DNA from 4 places in the Kitasatospora sp. NPDC034035 genome. Region 3 is predicted to be linked to each of the others. Evidence: riboswitches for the same ligand, from Rfam matches in the RefSeq annotation. Region 3 holds a riboswitch; each other region holds the start of a gene.
What was found. Region 3 has a riboswitch for cobalamin ahead of ACZ52J_RS10760 (ribonucleoside-diphosphate reductase subunit alpha). Riboswitches for the same ligand answer to the same signal wherever they lie in the genome.
Positions count from the first base shown of each region.

Region 1: linked by a shared signal. The riboswitch ahead of ACZ52J_RS22395 (cobalamin biosynthesis protein) and the one ahead of ACZ52J_RS10760 (ribonucleoside-diphosphate reductase subunit alpha) in region 3 are both predicted to bind cobalamin.
Region 2: linked by a shared signal. The riboswitch ahead of nicT (Nickel transporter NicT) and the one ahead of ACZ52J_RS10760 (ribonucleoside-diphosphate reductase subunit alpha) in region 3 are both predicted to bind cobalamin.
Region 4: linked by a shared signal. The riboswitch ahead of metE (5-methyltetrahydropteroyltriglutamate--homocysteine S-methyltransferase) and the one ahead of ACZ52J_RS10760 (ribonucleoside-diphosphate reductase subunit alpha) in region 3 are both predicted to bind cobalamin.

Region 1 covers NZ_JBVISA010000015.1:141,749-146,772, forward strand. Annotated here, with positions in the region: gene ACZ52J_RS22390 (cobyric acid synthase) at 1-1,280, opposite strand, end outside; gene ACZ52J_RS22395 (cobalamin biosynthesis protein) at 1,277-2,263, opposite strand; cobalamin riboswitch at 2,417-2,548, opposite strand; gene ACZ52J_RS22400 (helix-turn-helix domain-containing protein) at 2,746-3,429, shown strand; gene ACZ52J_RS22405 (alpha/beta hydrolase family protein) at 3,555-4,691, shown strand.
Region 2 covers NZ_JBVISA010000005.1:151,364-156,387, forward strand. Annotated here, with positions in the region: gene ACZ52J_RS09320 (AAA family ATPase) at 1-409, shown strand, start outside; gene ACZ52J_RS09325 (hypothetical protein) at 441-2,114, opposite strand; gene ACZ52J_RS09330 (ArsR/SmtB family transcription factor) at 2,170-2,553, opposite strand; cobalamin riboswitch at 2,636-2,849, shown strand; gene nicT (Nickel transporter NicT) at 2,882-4,009, shown strand; gene ACZ52J_RS09340 (cupin domain-containing protein) at 4,137-4,370, shown strand; gene ACZ52J_RS09345 (M24 family metallopeptidase) at 4,473-5,024, shown strand, end outside.
Region 3 covers NZ_JBVISA010000006.1:99,311-104,334, forward strand. Annotated here, with positions in the region: gene ACZ52J_RS10760 (ribonucleoside-diphosphate reductase subunit alpha) at 1-1,218, opposite strand, end outside; cobalamin riboswitch at 1,410-1,535, opposite strand; gene ACZ52J_RS10765 (GH12 family glycosyl hydrolase domain-containing protein) at 1,618-2,955, opposite strand; gene ACZ52J_RS10770 (glycoside hydrolase family 26 protein) at 3,051-4,367, opposite strand; gene ACZ52J_RS10775 (glycosyltransferase family 2 protein) at 4,367-5,024, opposite strand, start outside.
Region 4 covers NZ_JBVISA010000021.1:109,533-114,556, reverse strand. Annotated here, with positions in the region: gene ACZ52J_RS27585 (putative Ig domain-containing protein) at 1-1,096, opposite strand, end outside; cobalamin riboswitch at 1,658-1,883, shown strand; gene metE (5-methyltetrahydropteroyltriglutamate--homocysteine S-methyltransferase) at 2,040-4,409, shown strand; gene ACZ52J_RS27575 (DUF485 domain-containing protein) at 4,596-4,982, shown strand; gene ACZ52J_RS27570 (solute symporter family protein) at 4,979-5,024, shown strand, end outside.

The sequences.
Region 1 (5,024 bases), on a different contig from region 3:
GTGCCCCAGACCGAGCCCACCCGGCAGCCGTCCAGACTCTGCCCTCGGCCATCGGAGACGAACGCCTGGCCCCCCTCCACGGCCACCACCCCGTGGTGGATCTCGTAGCCCTCGACCCGGTGCCCGAACGCCTCGCCGACCGGCCGCGCCAGCACCTTCTCGGCGCCGAACCGCACCTGCGTCGGCAGCAGGCCGAGCCCGTCGACGGCGCCCGCCTTGGACTCCACCTCGTCGACGATCCCGCGCGCCAGCATCTGGTAGCCGCCGCACACCCCGAGAACCGGCAGCCCGGCCGCCGCCCGCGCCTTCAGCGCCGGCTCCAGGCCGCGCTCGCGCAGCCAGGCGAGGTCCGCCACGGTGGCCCGGGTGCCGGGCAGCACCACCAGGTCGGCGTCGGCCAGCTCCTCGGGTCTGGTGGCCCAGCGCACCAGCACGCCCGGCTCCTGCGCCAGCGCGTCCAGGTCGGTGAAGTTGGACAGCCGGGGGAAGCGCACCACGGCCACCCGCAGCACGTCCGCCCCGAGCGGCCCGCGCCCGTCGACCCGGTCCACCACCGTCGACAGGTCCAGCGAGTCCTCGGCGTCCAGCCACAGTCCGGGCAGCATCGGCAGGGTGCCCAGCACCGGACGGCCGGTCAGCTCGTGCAGCATCTCCAGCCCGGGCGCCAGCAGCCGCGCGTCGCCGCGGAACTTGTTGACGAACCAGCCGGCCACGTGCCGCTGGTCCTCCGCCGACAGCAGCGCCAGCGTCCCGTACATCGCCGCGAACACGCCGCCGCGGTCGATGTCCCCGACCACCACCACCGGCAGCCCGGCGGCCGTGGCCAGGCCCATGTTGGCGATGTCGCGGTCGCGCAGGTTGATCTCGGCGGGCGAGCCGGCGCCCTCGCAGACGACCACGTCGTAGCGGCGGCGCAGGTCGGCCAGGCACTCCAGGGCGCGCTCCAGCAGGACGGGCTTGCGCTCGCGGTAGTCCAGCGCACCCACCTCGGCGACCGGCCTGCCCAGCAGCACCACCTGGCTGCGGCCGTCCGCGCCGGGCTTCAGCAGCACCGGGTTCATCGCCGCCTCCGGCTCCACCCGGGCGGCCTGCGCCTGCATCGCCTGGGCCCGCCCGATCTCGGCGCCGTCGGCGGTGACGAAGGAGTTCAACGACATGTTCTGGGCCTTGTACGGCGCGACCCGCACACCCTGGCGGGCCAGCCAGCGGCAGATGCCGGCCGTCACCACGCTCTTGCCCGCGTCCGAGGTCGTCCCGGCGACCAGCAGCGCGTTGCTCATGCCCCACCCCTCCTCTTACCGAACGCCCTGATCACGAGATGCCCCGCGACCGTCGTACCCAGTGCCAGCGCGCCCACCCGCCGGGAGAGCGCGCAGGCCCGCTCGATGTCGTCCGCCGTCACCGGCCGCAGCTCCGCGCCCAGCACCGGACGGTGCTCCACGCGCTCGCCGTACCGCAGTGTGCCGCCCAGCCGCACGCCCACCGCCCCGGCGAACGCCGACTCCGCCTGGCCCGCGTTCGGGCTCGGGTGCGAGGAGCCGTCGCGCCGCCAGACCCGCCAGGCCGTCCGGGGCTGCGGGGCGGCGGCCACCGTCAGCAGTGCGGTCAGCCGGGCGCCCGGCCAGCCCGCCACGTCGTCCAGCCGGGCCGAGGCCCAGCCGAACCGGGCGTAGCGCGGCGAACGGTGTCCCACCATGGCGTCCAGGGTGTTCACCGCACGGAACGCCAGCAGCCCGGGCGTGCCCGCCAGGGCACCCCAGGCCAGCGCGTTCACCACGGCGTCGGCGGTGTTCTCGGCCACCGACTCGACCACCGCGCGGGCGATCTGCTGCCCGTCCAGCGCGCTCGGATCCCGCCCGCACAGGTGCGGCAGCCGCTCCCGCGCGGCCCGCAGGTCGCCGTCCTTCAGCGAGCGGCCGATGGCGCGGGCCTCCCGGGTGAGCGAGGTGCCGCCGAGGACCGTCCAGGTCGCGGCCGCCGCCAGCGCCGCCCGGCTCAGCGGGCGCCGGCCCACCGTACGGTCCAGGGCGAGCGCGCCCGCCGCGACCGCGCCCACGCACAGCGCCGTGTACCCGGCCCCGGCCGTACGGTCGTCGCGCCACAGGCGCCGCTCCAGCCGGGTCGCCGCGCTGCCGAAGACGGCCACCGGGTGGCCCCGGCGCGGGTCGGCGAAGCGGGCGTCGGCGGCGTAGCCCGCGACGGCGCCCAGTGCGAACGTGGCGGCGCGGGCCAGGGGGCGTCCGGTCGCAGGACGGACGGTCACAGGACGAACGCCGGAAGGGGGCTGATCGGAAGACAACTCATCGGGAGACAGCTCGGCGGAAGGCCGCTCGGAGTCCGGTGGGGCGGGGCAGCCTGCATCGCGTGCGTGTCCTCACTCAGGGTCCGCGCCCTGGATCGACGTAGCGGGGGCGAGAGTCTCCTGGCTTCCGGGTCGGACACACCCCCGGGGCCTTCCAGCGGCTTCTGACGGCCCGCCGTGGCGATCATTCCGAGCGTGCTCCCCGGTGACAGTGGCGGGACCGCGCCGGACTCGCACCGGCTTCCTCTCCATGCCTCCGATTGGCCCCAGGATCCCATCACGCGGCCGAACCGGGAGTCAACCGAGGTCACGGAGGGGTTGGTCACACCGGGCACCGCCCCGACGCGCTGTGGGATCGCCCAGCGGAGCACCGCCCCCGGACCGGCCGCTTCGTGGGTTCGGTCGCTGGGGCGCACCGCGGTCCGCGCCTACCGTTCGGTGGCATGCGTCGCAGAAAGACCCCCACTGTCCCGCCTCCGGTGCCGTTCTCCCCCGCGGCCGCCCGCGCCCACCGGGCCGGCCTCGGCCTGACCCCCGAGCAGGTCGCGGAGGGCATGGCCGCGCACGGCGTCCGGCTGCTGCCCGCCCACGTCCTCGCCTGGGAGGCCGGCGAGCTGCGCCCCAGCGAACCGGAGTTCATCGCCCTCGCCCGCGCCCTCTGGTGCCCCGCCGCCCAGCTGATGGACACCCGCCCGGTACGGCTGCGCGACCACCGCGTCGCCCGTGAACTCGGCCAGGCCGCCGTCGCCGACCGCACCGGCACCGTCCTCGCCACCTACCGGCAGGCCGAACTGACCGGCCAATGGGACGGCGACGAGGAACAGACCCGCGCCCTCGCCGAGGTCCTCGACCTGACCCTGCCCGAGCTCGTGGAGGCCACCGGCCGCCGGGAGGCCCTCGGCCAGCTCCTCCGCCAGTGCGTCGCGGGCCGCTGGCAACCCCACCTCCGTGCCCTCGCCCGCATCGTCCCGGCCCCCGCCGACACCCTCGCCGCCGCTCTCACCGTCCTCCACCAGGAACACCACGTCCCCACCCACTGGGGCGCCACCACCCGCGCCGCCCCACCCCCCACCACCGACTCCCTCACCCCCCGCTTCTGGCACCTCCTCGACGCCGCCACGGACTGACCCCGCGCCCCGACGCCGGACCCCGTCCCCGCGCCCCGACCCCGCGCCGAGTGACCCGGACGGCCCAGCCCGGTGGCCGGGCGGCCGGGGCGCCGGTGGACTGGTGCACGAACACCGTCCGGTCCGTGACCAACAGAGCGGGGATCGATATGCGCTGGGGAACCGCCGCCGTCGTGGCGGCCGCCGCCGTCGGAGCCGGGGCCGTCGTCCTGGTGATCGGCCGCCGGGCCTCCGAGCGGATGGTCCGCCCGGTCACGGCCGTGCAGGAGTCCGGGCCGGTCCTGGTCCGCGGCCTCGGCGTCGGGCGGATCACCTTCAGCCGCAGCCCCGAGAGCCTGCGTCCCGGCCGCTGGGCGGTCGAGTGGGACGACGGCGGCCACGCGGTCGTCGAGGAGGTCCTGCACAGCGACGAGGAGGGCGTCACCCGTCGGCTGGTCCGCGCCGACCGGGGCACCCTCGTCCCCAGCGCCGAGGTCCGCTTCACCCCGCGCGTCCACGTCGGCGACCCCACCCGGGCGCTCGGCCTCGCCTACACCGAGACCGCGGTCGACGGCGAACTCGGCGCCCTCCCCGCCTGGTACCTCGACGGCAAGCGCGGCACGTGGGTGATCCTCGTCCACGGCCCCGAGGCCGACCGCCAGCAGACCCTTCCGGTCCTGCCCGTCCTCGACCGTCTCGGCCTGCCCGCCCTCGCCGTCACCTACCGCGGCGACGAGGGCGCCCCGGCCTCCCCGGACGGGTACAGCCACTTCGGCGAGACCGAGTGGCGTGACGTCGAGGCGGCGGTACGGCTGGCGCTCGCCCACGGCGCGGGTCGGGTGATCCTCTACGGCTGGTCGGTCGGCGCCACGATGGTCCTGCAGACGGCGGCCCGCTCCGCCTGGGCGTACGCCGTCAGCGGCCTGATCCTCGACTCGCCGGTCCTCGACCTGCCGGCCACCGCCCGCGGCGACGCCGAACGGCTGGGCGTCCGGGGTGCGGCCGTCGAACTCGGCGCCCTCGCCGCCCAGGGCCGCACCGGCGTCGACCTCGCCGACTTCTCCCGCATCGCCGAGGGAGCCGACCTGCGCGTCCCGACCCTCCTCCTGCACAGTCCGGCCGACCGGGTCTCCCCGTTCCGCAGTGCCGAGCGCCTCGCCGCCGCCCGCCCCGACGTGGTCGGCCTCCAGCCCTTCCCCGGCGCCGACCACGGCACCCTCTGGAACTCCGCCCCCGACCACTACACCGAACTCCTCCGTCGCTGGCTCACCCCGCTCCTCTGACCGGGAGCCACCGTCCGTGCGGAGCGCGGGAAGTCGGACCCGCCGACTTCTCGTGCTCCAAGATCGGCCCGTCCCGCGCGCCCATCCGTCCGGATCCGGGCTCGACAGCCCTGCCGCCCGCCGACGGCTTCGGCGCGGCCCGCAGCGGTCGCCGCGCCGTGAGGGGCACATTTTTGGCCCCGCACACCACCCTCCCCCTCACGTTCCGTGACCGCTCGAACGGCCGCAGCAACCGTCGCGACTGACCTGGCATGAGCAGGCCACACGTTTCCGGCCAGGCGGTTTGCCTCTGTTGCCCGATCTTGCGGAGGTGTCGCCACCGGGCGCCCGGTC
Region 2 (5,024 bases), on a different contig from region 3:
CCGCCCGGGCGACGCGGTGGAACGGTTCACCCTGGCCCTGGCGGAGAACCGGGGCGACGACCACGGCGAGATCGTCCAGGCCTACCACCTGGCGCAGGCGTTGATCGCCGACGGCCGGCCGGAGGAGGCGCTGGCCGTCCTGGCCGAGGCCACGGCCCAGGCCGAGGAGTCGCACGACAACGACATGCTGATGAAGCTGCCGCTGGTCCGCGCCCGGGCCCACCGGGCGCTCGGACAGCTGGACCTCGCCGTCGCCCAGGCCGAGGACTGCGCCCGGCAGGCCGGGCAGCGCAGCCAGTACGCGAAGGAGGCGCAGGCCCACACCCTGCTGCTCACCCTCGCCGAGGAGCAGGGCGACGAGGAACTGGCGGAACGCAGCCGCGAGCGGCTGCGCCAACTGTCGAGCTAGGCCTTACGGTCCGGGCTCTATGGTCTGGGCCCTACGGTCCGGTACGGAAGGACACCCGGGTGCGGCGCTCGCCGGTGCGGATGGTGAGCCCGTGCTCGGGGAGGGCGGCCGGGTCGCCGCCGTCGGCGAGCCAGCAGGCGACGGCGGAGCCGAGCAGCAGCGGATCGACGCTGGGGGCGGTGCCCGTCCAGTCCGGTTCGGCGCAGGCCGCCAGCAGCAGGCCGGTGCGCAGCCGGAGCAGGTGACGGTCCGGGCCGAGGGCGGCCACCGCGACGGCGAGGCCGGGGAGTTCGGCGGCGGAGTCGGCGAGCCAGCGTTCGGCGGGGCGCTCGGCGTGCACCTCGGTCCGGGCGAGGACCTCGGCCGTGTAGCGCAGGGCGTCGCCGGGGTGCTCGTCGGTGAGGGCGTGGAAGCCCCGTGGGCTGTGGTCCTTCGGGTCGAAGGGGTAGCGCCGCAGGCTGACCTCCGTCCCCTCGCTCGCGCCCTCGACGTCGTAGGCGGTGGGCCGGTCGGCGGCTCCGGGGCCGAGGACGGGCTTGGGGTAGGGCGGCAGGGCCGGTTCGTCCCCTGGTTCGTCCAGTTGCTCCAGGAAGGAGTAGAGCAGCGGGCGCAGCACCCGGGCGGATTCGCCGCGGCGGGCGAGTGAGCGGTCGGTGATCTCGCGCAGGTCGGCGGGGTCCCGGGCCAGAGCCTTCTCGACCTGGGCGGGGAGGTCTCCGTCGGGGTCGAGCACGGGTGCGGCCTGGCCGAAGGCGTAGCTGGGGGAGCGCGGGTCGAGCTCGGCGGCGCCGGTGGCGACGAGCATGGTGGGGCGTTCCAGGGCGGCGCCGTAGAAGGAGACCGAGCCGTGGTCGCCGATCAAGACGTCGGCGGCGACCAGGGCGGCCTGCCAGCCCTGGTGCGGCGGGATCAGGCGCAGGCCCATCCGGCGGGCGGCGTCGAGCAGGGACTCCGGGTCGTGCCGACTCCAGATGTTGGGGTGCAGGACGACGGCCACGGTGTACTCGTCGGCGGGCAGCCGGCGGACCAGGCGCTGGGGCAGGTCGGGGCGGCGGCCGAATAACGAGTGCTCGCTCCAGGTGGAGTTGACGACGACGAGCCGTCGGCCGTCGACGGCGCCGAGTGCGGCGCGGTAGGTGTCGCGGGAGCGTCGGCTGTGCAGCATCCGGTCGAAGCACGGGTCGCCGACCACGTGGGCGACGTCCAGTGCCTCGGGGCAGGAGTCCCGCAGGCGGTCCAGTTGCTCGGGGTGGGAGAGGCCGAGGACGTCCACGAACACCCGCCCGCGGTGGGTGAGTTCGTTGCGGGACAGGCCGGCGGCGCTGACCGTGTCGCCGGTGGACTCGGTCACCAGGCGGTTGTAGCCGGCGCCGTGGGGGAGGACGACGAGCCGGGCGTCCAGGCGGTGCATGGAGGAGTGGACGGCGCAGGCGACGGCCAGGTCGAAGCGGTGCCGGACGGCGTCCTCCCAGTCCAGCACGGTGAAGCCGGGCAGGCCGTGCAGGTACTCGTCGAGGGCGCGGTCGGCGAAGGCGGAGCCGGGGTTGACGGTGAAGTACCGGGCGATGCCGTCGGGGTTCAGCAGGGTGAGGACGTCCAGGACCCGGGTGGCCGAGGTGAGGGTGCGGGCGACCGCCAGCACGCGGGCCTTGACCGGTCGGGTGTTCCAGCGGTCGGCGGGCCAGACGTGGGGGTGGGACGGCACACCATGATCGTACTCATCCGGGGTGGCGCGCCGGGTGCTGTTTCCCGAGTGTCGGTCAGCCCGCCGCTGCGGTGGGCTCGTGATGCTCGGCGGCGGCGCACGCGTCGAGGAGGGGGCGCATGTCCTCGTCCACGAGCCGGTAGCGCACCACACGTCCGTCCTTGTCGCCGGTGACCACGCCGGCCGTGCGGAGCAGCCGCAGGGCCTGGGACACGGCGGTGTCGCGCATGCCGGTGGCGACCGCGAGATCGGTGACGGCGAGCGGGCCGGCCCGGTGGAGGGCGAGCAGCAGGGCGAGCCGTCCGGGGTCGGCGAGCAGGGAGAACCGCTCGGACCAGGACCGGACGTGCGCGGCGTCGCCGATCGCGGCGATGGCCTCGCAGACCCGGTGTCCGTCGATGGTGCGGTGGCCCGCGCGGTCGGCCGGTACGAGATGCATGCGGACATTCTTGCAGGCGGCGTGCTGTGATCCTGGACACCTGCGCAGGTGCGCAGCCTTGCATGGGTCGGGGCGTGGCCCCTACGGTGTTGCCCGCCGTGGTGCTCGGGAAGACCGGTGACGGACCCTCAGGGGTCCGGATTCCGGAGCGGCCCTCGCCACTGTGATCGGGTCACTCCTCCGTCCCCGGAGGAGTGTCGTCCGTACCCACGACGCCACTGGGTGCCTCGCGCACCTGGGAAGGCGGGTACGGACGTCCCGTAAGCCAGGAGACCGGCCACGGCATCTCACGAAGTGATTCCACGAGGTGCTGGAGCGTGATCCGAAGATGACCCTGCCCGAAACCGCCGCCGCAGACGTGAAAGCGGGCGTGAGAACGGTCCCGTCCGTGCTGCCCACCTTCCGGTGGAAGCGCGAGGACACCGTCCGTACGGCCGGGCTGATGGGGGTGATCCTGGCCATGCACGTGGTGGCCTTCGGGACGCTCATCTTCCTGGTCGCACCCGAACGGTACGCGGTCGGTACCCAGGTCTTCGGGGTGGGCCTGGGTATCACCGCGTACACCCTCGGCATGCGGCACGCCTTCGACGCCGACCACATCGCGGTGATCGACAACACCACCCGCAAGCTCATGGCGGACGGCAAGCGGCCGGTCTCGGTGGGCTTCTGGTTCGCCCTCGGGCACTCCTCGATGGTGGTCCTCATGTCCGCCCTGGTGGCGGGCGGCGCGCAGCTGGCGAGCACGCTGATGGACGACGACTCGGCCACCCACAAGTGGCTCGGCATGATCGGGACGACCACCTCCGGCGTGTTCCTCTACCTGATCGGCGCGCTCAACCTGGCGGCGCTGCTCGGCATCATCAAGGTGTTCCGGGCGATGCGGGCCGGGCAGTACGACGAGGCGGAGCTGGAGGCGCACCTCGACTCGCGCGGCTTCATGGCCCGGGTGCTGAACCGGGCGACCCGCTCGATCACCCGGCCCGGGCAGATGTTCCCGGTCGGCATGGTGCTGGGCCTGGGCTTCGACACCGCGACCGAGGTCACCCTGATGGTGATGGCGGGCTCGGGCGCGGCCTCCGGGCTGCCCTGGTACGCGATCGTCTGCCTGCCGCTGCTGTTCGCGGCCGGGATGAGCCTGTTCGACACCCTGGACGGGACGTTCATGAACTTCGCGTACCAGTGGGCCTTCGCCAACCCGGTTCGCAAGGTGTACTACAACCTGACCATCACTGGGCTGTCGATCGCGGTGGCCTTCATCATCGGCACCATCGAACTGATCGGCGTGCTGCACGAGAAGCTCGACCTGACCGACCCGGTGACCGGCTGGATCGCGGACATCTCGCTGGACAACGTCGGCTACGCGATCGCCGGGCTGTTCGTGGTGGTCTGGGCGGTGGCGATCGGGTACTGGAAGCTCGCCCGGGTCGAGAAGCGCTGGGCACCCGAGGGGTCGTGAGCCGGAGGGCATGAGAGTGGCTCATGGGGCCGGGGCATGAGCCGCGCTCATGCGGCAGCGCCATGAGCTCGACTCATGAGGTCGGGCCATGAGGACGGCTCATGCGGCCGCCCCATGAGGACAGCTCATGCGGCAGCGCCATGAGCGTCACTCATGCGGCCGCGAGCAGCACCCGGCCGGAACGGTGGAGATCATCCGGGTCGACGAGGGCGAGCCGGCCCTGGTGCACGACGAGCGCGGACACCCGGTGCCGGTCGGCAGCACGGTCTTCTTCGGCGCCTCCTACCCGCACGTCTGCCGCAACCCGGGGCGGCGGATGCCGGCGCTGACCATGGTGGTCTCCGCCCGGCCGCCGCGCTGACCCCTGTCGTCGCGCGCCGAACGGCGCCTGCCCGAGGTGTCCCGGGGTTCCGTCGGGAGTGCTCGGCGGGCGGTTCGGCCCGGGGGTTCGTAGGCTCGACGCATGGCGGATGCGTACGCGGGTCGGCGGGAGCGGGTGAGGGAGCACTGCAGTGCGGCCGGGGCCGATGCGGCGCTGATCACCCGGGCGGCGAACGTGCGGTATCTGACGGGCTGCGCGCCCTGTGGAGCGACCTTGCTGCTGACCAGGGAGCGGGTGTTGCTCGCGCTGCCGGACGACCTGCCGCCGGACGACTCCGGGGAGCACCTGATCGCCCCGGACGTCCCCCAGCTGCCAGTGGCGGCCGGGGCGGACACCGCGCTGGCCGCCGCGGCCGCCGCGGCGAGCTTCGGGGTGGCGGCTCTGGCGGTGGAGGAGCACGACCTGACCGTCAGCCGCCACCGGGCGGTGGCGGGCCTGGCCGAGCGGGCCCGGTTGGTCGACCTGGGGCAGGTGGTCGAGCGGCTGCGGGTGGTCAAGGACGAGCACGAGATCGCCGATCTGCGGATCGCCGCCGAGATCGCCGACCAGGCGCTCGGCGAGCTGCTGGAGTCGATCCTGGTCGGCCGCACCGAGCGGCACCTGGCGATGGAGCTGGAGCGCCGGATGATCGAC
Region 3 (5,024 bases):
CCAGCCGTTGCCGGTCTGCGCGAGGGTGCGCATCATGCGGGCGTACAGGGTCTGCGCGGGGATGGTGCGCACGGCCTTGCCGGCCAGCTCGGCCTTGCGGTAGGCCTCGTCGAAGTCGGCGCCCCACAGGTCGACCAGCTCGGGCACGTCGGCCGGGGAGAACAGCGACCAGTCCGCGTTGGCGTTGACCCGGCGCATGAACTCGTCCGGGATCCAGTGCGCCAGGTTGAGGTTGTGGGTGCGGCGGGCCTCTTCGCCGGTGTTGTCGCGCAGCTCGAGGAACTCCTCGATGTCGGCGTGCCAGGTCTCCAGGTAGACGCAGGCGGCGCCCTTGCGACGGCCGCCCTGGTTGACGGCGGCGACGGAGGAGTCGAGGGTGCGCAGGAACGGCACGATGCCGTTGGACTTGCCGTTGGTGCCGCGGATCAGGCTGCCGCGCGAGCGGATGCGCGAGTAGGACAGGCCGATGCCGCCGGCGTGCTTGGACAGGCGGGCGATCTGCGCGTAGCGGTTGTAGATCGAGTCCAGGTTGTCCAGCGGGGAGTCGAGCAGGTAGCAGCTCGACATCTGCGGGTGGCGGGTGCCGGAGTTGAAGAGCGTCGGCGAGGAGGTCAGGTACTCCAGGCGGCTCATCAGGCCGTACAGCTCGGCGACTTCGCGCACGGACTGCTCGTTGTCGCCGACCGCCAGGCCACAGGCGACGCGGAGCAGGAAGTGCTGCGGGGTCTCGATCACCTTGCGGGTGATCGGGTGGCGCAGCAGGTAGCGGGACTGCACGGTGCGCAGGCCGAAGTACTCGAAGCGGTCGTCGCCCTTGGTGTCGATCAGCGCGTCCAGGGCGGCGGCGTGCTTGGCGACGAACTCCGCGGTGGTGTCGCCGATCAGGCCCTCGGCGTGGCCGACGGTGATCGAGGCGGAGAAGGACGTGGAGCCCTGGCTGTTCGCCTCGTCGACGATCTCCAGGGCGAGCAGGCGGGCGGCGAGCTTCGAGTACTGGGGGTCCTCGGCGATCATCGACGCGGCGGCGTCCACGGCCAGCCCGCGCAGCTCGGCGAAGTCCGAGCCGGCGTGGCGGCCGCGCAGCGCGGCGGCGGCGACATGGCCGGGGTCGACCTCGGTGAGGTCGACGCTGCGGTCGGTGAGCAGCCGCAGCAGGGCGCCGCCGGGGTCGGAGACCTTCGGGTCGGTGAAGGCGGTACCGGAGCCCTGGGCGGGCAGGGTGGCTGAGGCAGCGGTGGTCAAGGCGCTCTCTCCTGGCGGCGATCGTCGGCGGTGATCGGAGTACCGGGCGATCGGGGCAGGGGAGCACGCGCGCGGGCGCAAGCGGCGTCCGTGCGACGGTGGCATCCCCGGCCCGCCCGCGAGGCCCGGAAGGTACTGCTGGTGCTGGCGCGGCCTCTGCGGGAGGGCCGTGGCGCACGCTGTCGGCAGGTCATCGGACTCGCGGGCAGGGCTCTTGGAGCCGCTCGCTCACCGCTGCGGGGCAGTCCCGGATTCCCACCGGGTTCCCCTGCATCGACAGCAGGGATGAGCATACATCTAGTGGCGCGAGTCCGATGCAGCCCCACATGTAGTGTCGCGGGGCACGACTGTTCGACTCATCGTGCGATAATCTGCTCAGGCTGGAGGGTGCCATCCCTGGCCCGTACGGGCATCGCACGGGCGCATCCGCACCTGGGTGGTCCCGCCCGCGGAGGCGCTCGCAGAGGCGCCCGCGGAGGCGCTCGCAGTCCCGCTCGAGGAGGCGCTCGGACCGGCACTGGCGGCAGCGCTCGGACCCGCACTCCCGGCAGCACCCGGATTCTCGACGCAGCGCCCCGTGTCCTGGTTGGCGAGCTGTCCCGTGGGGGTCACCCGCCAGCGCTGGTCGGGCCGCGAGGTGCAGCCGGTGAGGACGGGGAAACCGAGGCCCGGGTCCTCGACGCAGCGCCCGTTCTGCCCGATCGAGCCGTTGTCCCCCATCGTCCAGGTCTGGGCCGGCGAGCCGTCGCAGGTGCCGGCGCCGACCGCGGCCGGATCGCCCGCCACCCGGCTGTCCAGACAGAGACCGGGCAGGGCCGAGGTGATCGCGCCGCTCGGCTGTCCGGCGGCGGCCTGGAACGAGAAGGAGTCGCTGCCGAGGCCGGCGCCGCCGTCCCAGATCTCGAACCCGGCCTGGACGGCGCACAGGTAGGAGCCGGCCGGGACGTAGCCGCGCTGGATGGCGTCGCGGGTGAAGGCCCGCAGGTCCAGGTCGGTGACGGAGGTCGTGCCGGTGGCCATCTCGTAGGTGATCAGGGTGTGGCTGCTCTTCTTCGGGGCCTCGTACACGCGGTAGGAGGTGCCGCCGACCTGTAGGTCGCCGGTCCGCTGGCCGAACGGGGTCTTGCCGTTGCCGCGCAGCCAGATCATCAGCTCGGCGCTCTCGGTGAAGGAGCAGCTGGTCCGGCTGTTGCTGTACCAGACGTCGTACGAGACGTTGTAGACGCCGCCGTCGACCTGGGTGGTCTGCCAACTGCTGGTCGCGTACCGCAGGTTGTCCACCGGGATGGGCAGCGGGCCGGTGCCGGGCTGGAGCTGGGTGCTGATGTGCGGGTAGGCGCCGGGGCCGCGGTCCGGGTCCGTGAGGCTGGCGGGGCTGATCCCGCTGCGGGTCACCCGGAAGTCGGTGCCGGCGCCGCTGCTGCTGATGCAGAGGCCGCCGGTGGCGTTCCACTCGTTCGGGTTGATCAGGTAGCGGCCGGAGTCGACGGCCTGGGACGGGTAGCGGTTCTGCCCGGTGGAGCAGATCTCGCCGGCGGTCGCGGCCGGCAGCGGGGTGACGGCCGTGGTCGCCCGGACGGGCGCCTGCGGGTCCCGCGAGTCGTGCGGGATCAGCACCGCGCACAGGGCCAGCACGATCGCGATGGTCGGCGCGAGCCACCACCACGGGCGCAGGCCGCGGCGCCCGGTTCCGGGCACGACGGGGTGGGTCATGGGGCTCTCGCCTCCCTGCTGCGGTGTCTGCGGCCGGTGCGCGGGCCGGGGCGGTGGTGTCGTAGGCCGGTACGCGGGCCGGGGCGGGGTCGTGCTCACCCGGCGGGCGTGGAACTCGACCGGGGCTTGGTCGCGGGCGAGGTCGGCTTCTTGACCGGAGGCTTCTGGGTGGTGGCCGACGGGCTGGGGGAGGCCGGCGCGTCGGGGGAAGGGGCGGGTGCCGGGGCCGGCGCCGTGACGGTCAGGGCCGGCTCGGAGTGGACGGTCCAGGGCGTGTTGTAGCGCGGCGCGGAGACCCCGGCGGCGAACGCCTGGGCGGCGGCGGGGGACGCGGCTACCCGCCAGTCGACCTCCTTCCTCGCCTCGTACCAGATCACGCCGATGATGTCGGGGTGCTGGGCGAGCTGCGAGAACATCTCGGTGATCCACTGTGCCTTCAGCCCCGAGGTGTCGGTGGCCCCGGTCTCGGTGATCACCACGGGCTTGTGGCTGAACGCCCGGATCTGCTCGATGGTCGGCTGGAAGATCTGGTCGAACGACTTGTACTTCTCGACGCCGGTGGTGCCGTAGTAGCCGGACAGGCCGACCCAGTCGACGTAGTCGTCGCCGGGGTAGAGCGTGTTCAGGCTGGTGGCGTTCTCGTAGTCGACGTTGGGGCTCCACACCCAGGTGACCCGGGTGGCGCCGGCCTGCTTGAAGATGTCGTGGACGTGCCGCCAGGCCTGGACGTACTGGCCCTTCTTGTTGCCGTTGGACTGCTCGGCCCAGGGGTACCAGTAGCCGTTCATCTCGTGGGCGAAGCGCAGGGCGACGGGGTAGCCGAGGCCCTTGATGCCGTCGGCCCAGGTCTTGATGTAGTCGTCGAACCTGCCGTCGATGATGTTGGAGAGGGAGTACTCCGGCTGCTCGCCGCGGAGCTTGTCCTCCTTGGCTTCCTTGCGGTAGTCCCAGGGCTCCCAGGCGACCATCGGCATGATGCCGCGTTCGGCGACGGTGTCGAAGACCCGGCGGTCGAACTTCCGGTCCCACCAGCCGACCGAGAACTCCAGCACGTTCGGCTGGTGCTTGACGGCCGCGGTGAACTCGTCGAGCGGGCCGAGGTCGTAGGGGCCGGGCTTGGTCATGATGCCGGTGAACGCGCCGCCGGCCGGCGGGAACTGCGGGGGCGGGGGCGGTGTGGTGGGCGTCGCTGCCGCCGTCGGGCTCTGGCCGGCCGTCGCGGGGGTGGCGGTCGGTGACGCGGCCAGGGCGGTGGTCAGCCAACTCGGCATCGCCGTCGGGGCGGCGCCGGCGAAGGTGTACGGCTCCAGGTCGTGCGCACGGGAGAGCCGGGGCGCCAGGACGAAGGTGTACCCGACCATCAGGGCCAGGGCGACCAGGGCGGCGATCCGGGGGACGGTGATCCGCAGCATCAGCGGCTCCTCCGCTCGGTCCGGGAGCCGGCCCGGGCCGGCTCCAGCAGCTCCTCGAACTCGTCCTCGGCGAGGGCTCCTTCGACGGGTTCCTCGGATTCCTCGACGGCTTCTCCGAAGGCGTCCTCGACGTTTTCTCCGACGGGTCCTCCGACGGCTGCCCCGGTGCGCGGCGGTTCGGTCCGCTGGGAGGGCAGGTGGCCGGGCAGCCGGTCGGCGGCGGGCGCCTCGGCGGCCCTGGCCGCGGCGGCCCGCTGGGCCCGGGCCTCGCGGCGTCCGCTGACGAAGGAGATCACCAGCGGCGCGAGACCGGTGAACAGGCTGACGCCGGCCCAGAACCGCAGGATCCAGATGTCGTGGTGGAGCGTGAAGCTCGCGCCGAGCAGCCCGCCCGCGACCGCCGCCCACAGCAGGTGCAGCCGGAAGGTCGACAGCGACTCGGCGCTGCGCAGGTCGCCCTTGGCGGTGACGGCGTAGGCGAGCGGGCGGCGCAGCAGCGCCGCGATCGCGGCGGCGACGTAGACCGGGCCGGCGAACATGGCCAGCCCCATGCCGGCCACGCCGATCTCGCGCCGCTCGTGCGCGGCCAGGTTGAAGCGGCGCAGCCACAGCCACAGCACGAACCAGCTGCCCATGCTGGCGCCCCACAGGGCCATC
Region 4 (5,024 bases), on a different contig from region 3:
CCGGGGTGCCCGCCAGGGCGTAGACGGAGGCGATGATCGGGGAGGAGGCGCTGGTGCCGCCGTAGACGTTCCAGCCCGAGCCGCCGTAGGTCTGGTAGACGGCGACGCCGGTGGCCGGGTCGGCGACGGCGGAGACGTCGGCGACGGTGCGCTTGCCGCAGCCGGTGTCGTGCTGCCAGCTCGGCTTGGCGTCGTAGGCGGAGCAGCCGGAGCCGGCGCCGTTGCCGCCGGAGCTGCTGCCCCAGACCTTCTCGGTCCAACCGCGGGCGGTGGAGGCGCGGTTGAGGCTGGTGCCGCCGACGGCGGTCACGTACTGGGAGGCGGCCGGGTACTCGACGCCGTAGCCGGAGTCACCGGAGGAGACGGTGATGGCGACGCCGGGGTGGTTGAAGTAGCTGGTGTCGGAGCTCGGGTCGGTGGAGTCCTCGCCGCCGCCGTAGCTGTTGGAGACGTACTTGGCGCCCATCGAGACGGCGGTGTTGACGGCGGCGCCGAGGTTGCTCATGTTGGCGTCGTCGGACTCGACCAGCAGGATGTGGCAGTTGGGGCAGACGGCGCTGACCATGTCGACGTCGAGCGAGATCTCGCCGGCCCAGCCGCTGTCGGCGGTCGGGTAGCTGGTGCCGCCGCGCTGGTCGACCTTCCTGAAGCAGCCGTTGGCGGTGGTGCAGGCGGGCAGGCCGTACTGGGAGCGGTAGGTGGCGAGGTCGGACTCCGCGTTGGGGTCGTCCTGGGCGTCGACGATGGCGACGGTGGCGCCGGCGCCGGCCGAGGTCGGGAGGTTGTAGGCGGAGGCGAGGTCGCTGGGGCCCAGGCCGGAGGGGTTGATGTCCGGAGCCAGGGCGAGGTGCTGGACGAGGTCGGTGCGGGCGAGCGCGAGGCAGGCCATTTCGCCGGGGTGGGTCGGGGCGGCGCAGACGTGCTTGGTGGTGACACCGGTGGTGGGGCCGGTGCCGGCGGTCCCGCCGGGGACGGCGGCGGCGCCGGGGGCGGTGGCCGCGAGCAGGCCGGTGGCGGCCAGCGCGAAGGCGGGCAGGGCGGCGAGCAGTCTGCGCGCCCGGGCAGGGCGCGCACCGCTGGGGGAGTGGAAGCGCAAGAGTCGACCCTCCGTGGGGGTGAGGGCGCGGCCGGTGCCGGCAGTTGGGGTGCTCGCCGGGACGGGCTCGGGCCCGTGCTGACGGATCACGTGCAGGTGCTCGTCGGCCACGGCGGATGGCCGTGGACCGGCATGGTGCTTGCGCTGTACGGGAGGTGGGGCACGCACCCCGGGTGAGCAGGGTGGTGTGGCCATGACATGCATGGGCATGTCGGAGGCCCGTACCGTTCACGGTCGGGCCCGGCCGCTTCGGCACCGCCATGAGGTTACTGACGGGTGTTCGACAACCTCAAGGTGCCGTTCGCAGCCTTTACCGGGCTTTGCCCATCAATTGTCCGGAGGATGAGGCGGGTTGCTCCGCACCGGCGGAGGCGGGCTGCTCCGCACCGGCGGAGCCGGGTCGCGACGCCGGTGGGTGTCGGTGGGTCCCGCCGTGACGAGCCGTCATGTTCCGACTCCCGCGATGGGGAAGCCTGGTCCTCCGGCCGCTCCTCGCGTCGACGCCGTCCCAGTATCCGGACGATTTGAGCGAATCCCTGTTCAGCTCCCGCGGTCCTGCGCCTAAGCTGGCCGTGCAGCTGGTTCGCCCTGTCCGCCAGGCAGGCGCGTCGCAAGAGGGAACCCGGTGGGAATCCGGGACTGCCCCGCAGCGGTGAGTGGGAACGACCGCCGTCATACGCACTGGGCCCGGGACGGGTCTGGGAAGCGACGGCCAGTAGGTGTCCGCCCTGGAAGCAGGGCGGCTGTGCCCGCGAGTCCGAAGACCTGCCACTGCCCGCGCGCGACCGATCGCGCGCGGAGATCCGGTGACCTCGAGGGCGGGTCGGCGTACCTACCAGACGGAGCCGCGCCCACGTGCGGGCGCCCGTCCGGTTCGTCACCCCTTCGCGCCTTCGTCCCGTCATCGGGGACCAGAGGAATCAGGCTCGCGAAGGAGAGTCCCTTGACAGCGAAGTCCGCAGCGACCACCACCAGCACCACCGCAGTCGCCACCACCGCCACCACCACCGGCGCCGCAACCACCACCGCAGCCACCGCGTACGGCTACCCCCGGCAGGGTCGCAACCGGGAACTGAAGAAGGCGATCGAGGGGTACTGGAAGGGCGCGGTCACCGCCGAGGCGCTGCTGAACACCGCCGCCGACCTGCGCCGGGAGAGCTGGGCCCAGCTCGCCGAGGCCGGGGTTGGGGAAGTCCCGACCGGAGACTTCTCCCTCTACGACCACGTGCTGGACACGACGGTCGCCGTCGGCGCGATCCCCGCCCGACACCGGTCCGCGGTCGACACCGATCCCCTGGACGGCTACTTCGCCATGGCACGCGGCACCCAGGAGGTGGCGCCGCTGGAGATGACCAAGTGGTTCGACACCAACTACCACTATCTCGTACCGGAGTTGGGCTCCGACACGGTCTTCGCCGCGAACCCGGCCAAGGCGGTCGCCGAGCTGCGCGAGGCCCTCGTCCTCGGCCACGCCGCCAGGCCGGTGCTGGTCGGTCCGGTGACCTACCTGCTGCTCGCCAAGCCCGCTCCCGGGGTGGCCGAGGACTTCCAGCCGATCACCCTGCTGGACCGGCTGCTGCCCGTCTACGCCGAACTGCTCGCCCACCTGCGGGCGGCGGGCGCCGAATGGGTGCAACTGGACGAGCCCGCCCTCGTCCAGGACCGCACCCCGGCCGAACTCAACGCCGCCGCCCGCACCTACCGCGAGCTGGGCGGCCTCGCCGACCGGCCCAAGCTGCTGGTCGCGAGCTACTTCGACCGCCTCGGCGACGCCCTGCCGGTGCTCGCCAAGGCCCCGGTCGAGGGCCTGGCGCTGGACTTCACCGGCCCGGCCGCCGCCAACCTGAACGACCTCGCCGCCGCCGGCGGCCTGCCCGGCAAGCGGCTGGTCGCGGGAGTCGTCGACGGCCGCAACATCTGGATCAACGACCTGGAGAAGTCGCTGGCCACCCTGGCGACCCTGCTCGGCCTCGCCGACAGCGTGGACGTCGCGCCGTCCTGCTCCCTGCTGCACGTGCCGATCGACGCCGCCGCCGAACGCGACATCGACCCGCAGATCGCCCGATGGCTGGCCTTCGCCCGGCAGAAGGCCGCCGAGGTCGCCCTGCTGGCCCGCGGTCTGCGGGAGGGCGCCGGTGCGATCACCGCCGAACTCGCCGCGAACCGCGCCGACCTGGCCTCCCGGGCCACCTCCCCGATCACCCGCGACCCGGCGGTCCGGGCCCGGGTCGCCGCCGTCACCGGGGCCGACACCCGCCGCGCCCAGCCCTACCCCGTCCGGGCGGCGGCCCAACGCGCCCGGCTCGGCCTGCCGCTGCTGCCGACCACCACCATCGGATCCTTCCCGCAGACCACCGAACTGCGCGTCGCCCGCGCCGACTTGGCGGCCGGTCGGATCGACGCGGGCGCGTACCGCGAGCGGATGGCGGCCGAGGTCCGCGAGGTCATCGCCTACCAGGAGAAGGCCGGACTGGACGTCCTGGTGCACGGCGAGCCCGAACGCAACGACATGGTCCAGTACTTCGCCGAGCAGCTCACCGGCTACCTGGCCACCCGGCACGGCTGGGTGCAGTCCTACGGCACCCGCTACGTGCGGCCCCCGGTCCTCGCGGGGGACATCTCCCGCCCGCGCCCGATGACCGTCGACTGGTTCCGCTACGCGCAGGGCCTGACCGCCCGCCCGGTCAAGGGCATGCTCACCGGCCCGGTCACCATGCTCGCCTGGTCCTTCGTCCGCGACGACCAGCCGCTCGCCGACACCGCCCGCCAGGTCGCCCTCGCCCTGCGCGACGAGGTCACCGACCTGGAGGCCGCGGGCGCCGCCGTCGTCCAGGTCGACGAGCCGGCCCTGCGCGAAACCCTCCCGCTGCGGGCCGCCGACCGCCCGGCGTACCTCGACTGGGCCACCGAGTCCTTCCGCCTCGCCACCTCCGGCGTCCGCGCCGACACCCAGGTCCACACCCACATGTGCTACGCCGAGTTCGGCGCCATCATGACGGCGATCGACGACCTCGACGCGGACGTCATCTCCCTGGAGGCCACCCGCTCGCACATGGAGGTCGCCGGAGAGCTCGCCGAGGCCGGCTACCCGCGCGAGGTCGGCCCCGGCGTCTGGGACATCCACTCCCCGCGCGTCCCGAGCACCGACGAGGCGCTCACCCTCCTGCGGGCCGGCCTCGCCGCCATCCCGGCCGAGCGGCTGTGGGTCAACCCCGACTGCGGCCTGAAGACCCGCGGCTGGCCGGAGACCCGCGCGTCCCTGGACAGCCTGGTCGCCGCCGCCCGCCGCCTGCGCGAGGAACTCGCCGGCTGACCCGCCGGCGGACGGCCACCGGGGCGGAGGCGGCACTCGCCGCGTCCGCCCCGGTGGGCCGGGCCGTTGCCGGTTGCCGGTCGCGGATCGCCGGTTTCCGCCGCCGGTCGCTCGTTGATCGCTTGTCTACCGCGCACTTCTACGGTCGGGCCATCGGCAAGTTCCGCACCGCTCAGAAGGATTCCCATGATGGACCCCACCGTGTCGTCGGGCCGCGACGCGCCCTGGATCGGCGACGATCCGCGATTCACCGAACTGCGCGCCGCCTACCGCACGTTCGTGTTCCCGGTGACGGCGGCCTTCCTGCTCTGGTTCCTGGCGTACGTGCTCTGCTCGGCCTATGCCCGCGACCTCATGGCGACGAAGGTCGTCGGGAACGTCAACGTGGCCCTGGTCTTCGGACTGCTGCAGTTCGTCTCGACCTTCGGCATCGCCCTGGCCTACGGCCGGTTCGCCGCCCGGCGGCTGGACCCGCTGGCCGCGGCCCTGCGGAGCGTGGCGGTGTCCCACCCGACAGCCCCGGCCCCGGCCGGCCACGGCGGCGACCAGGAACCGACGGAGAACCAGGCATGACACAGCACCTTCCGCTCGCCGCGACGACGGCGCAGTCGGCAT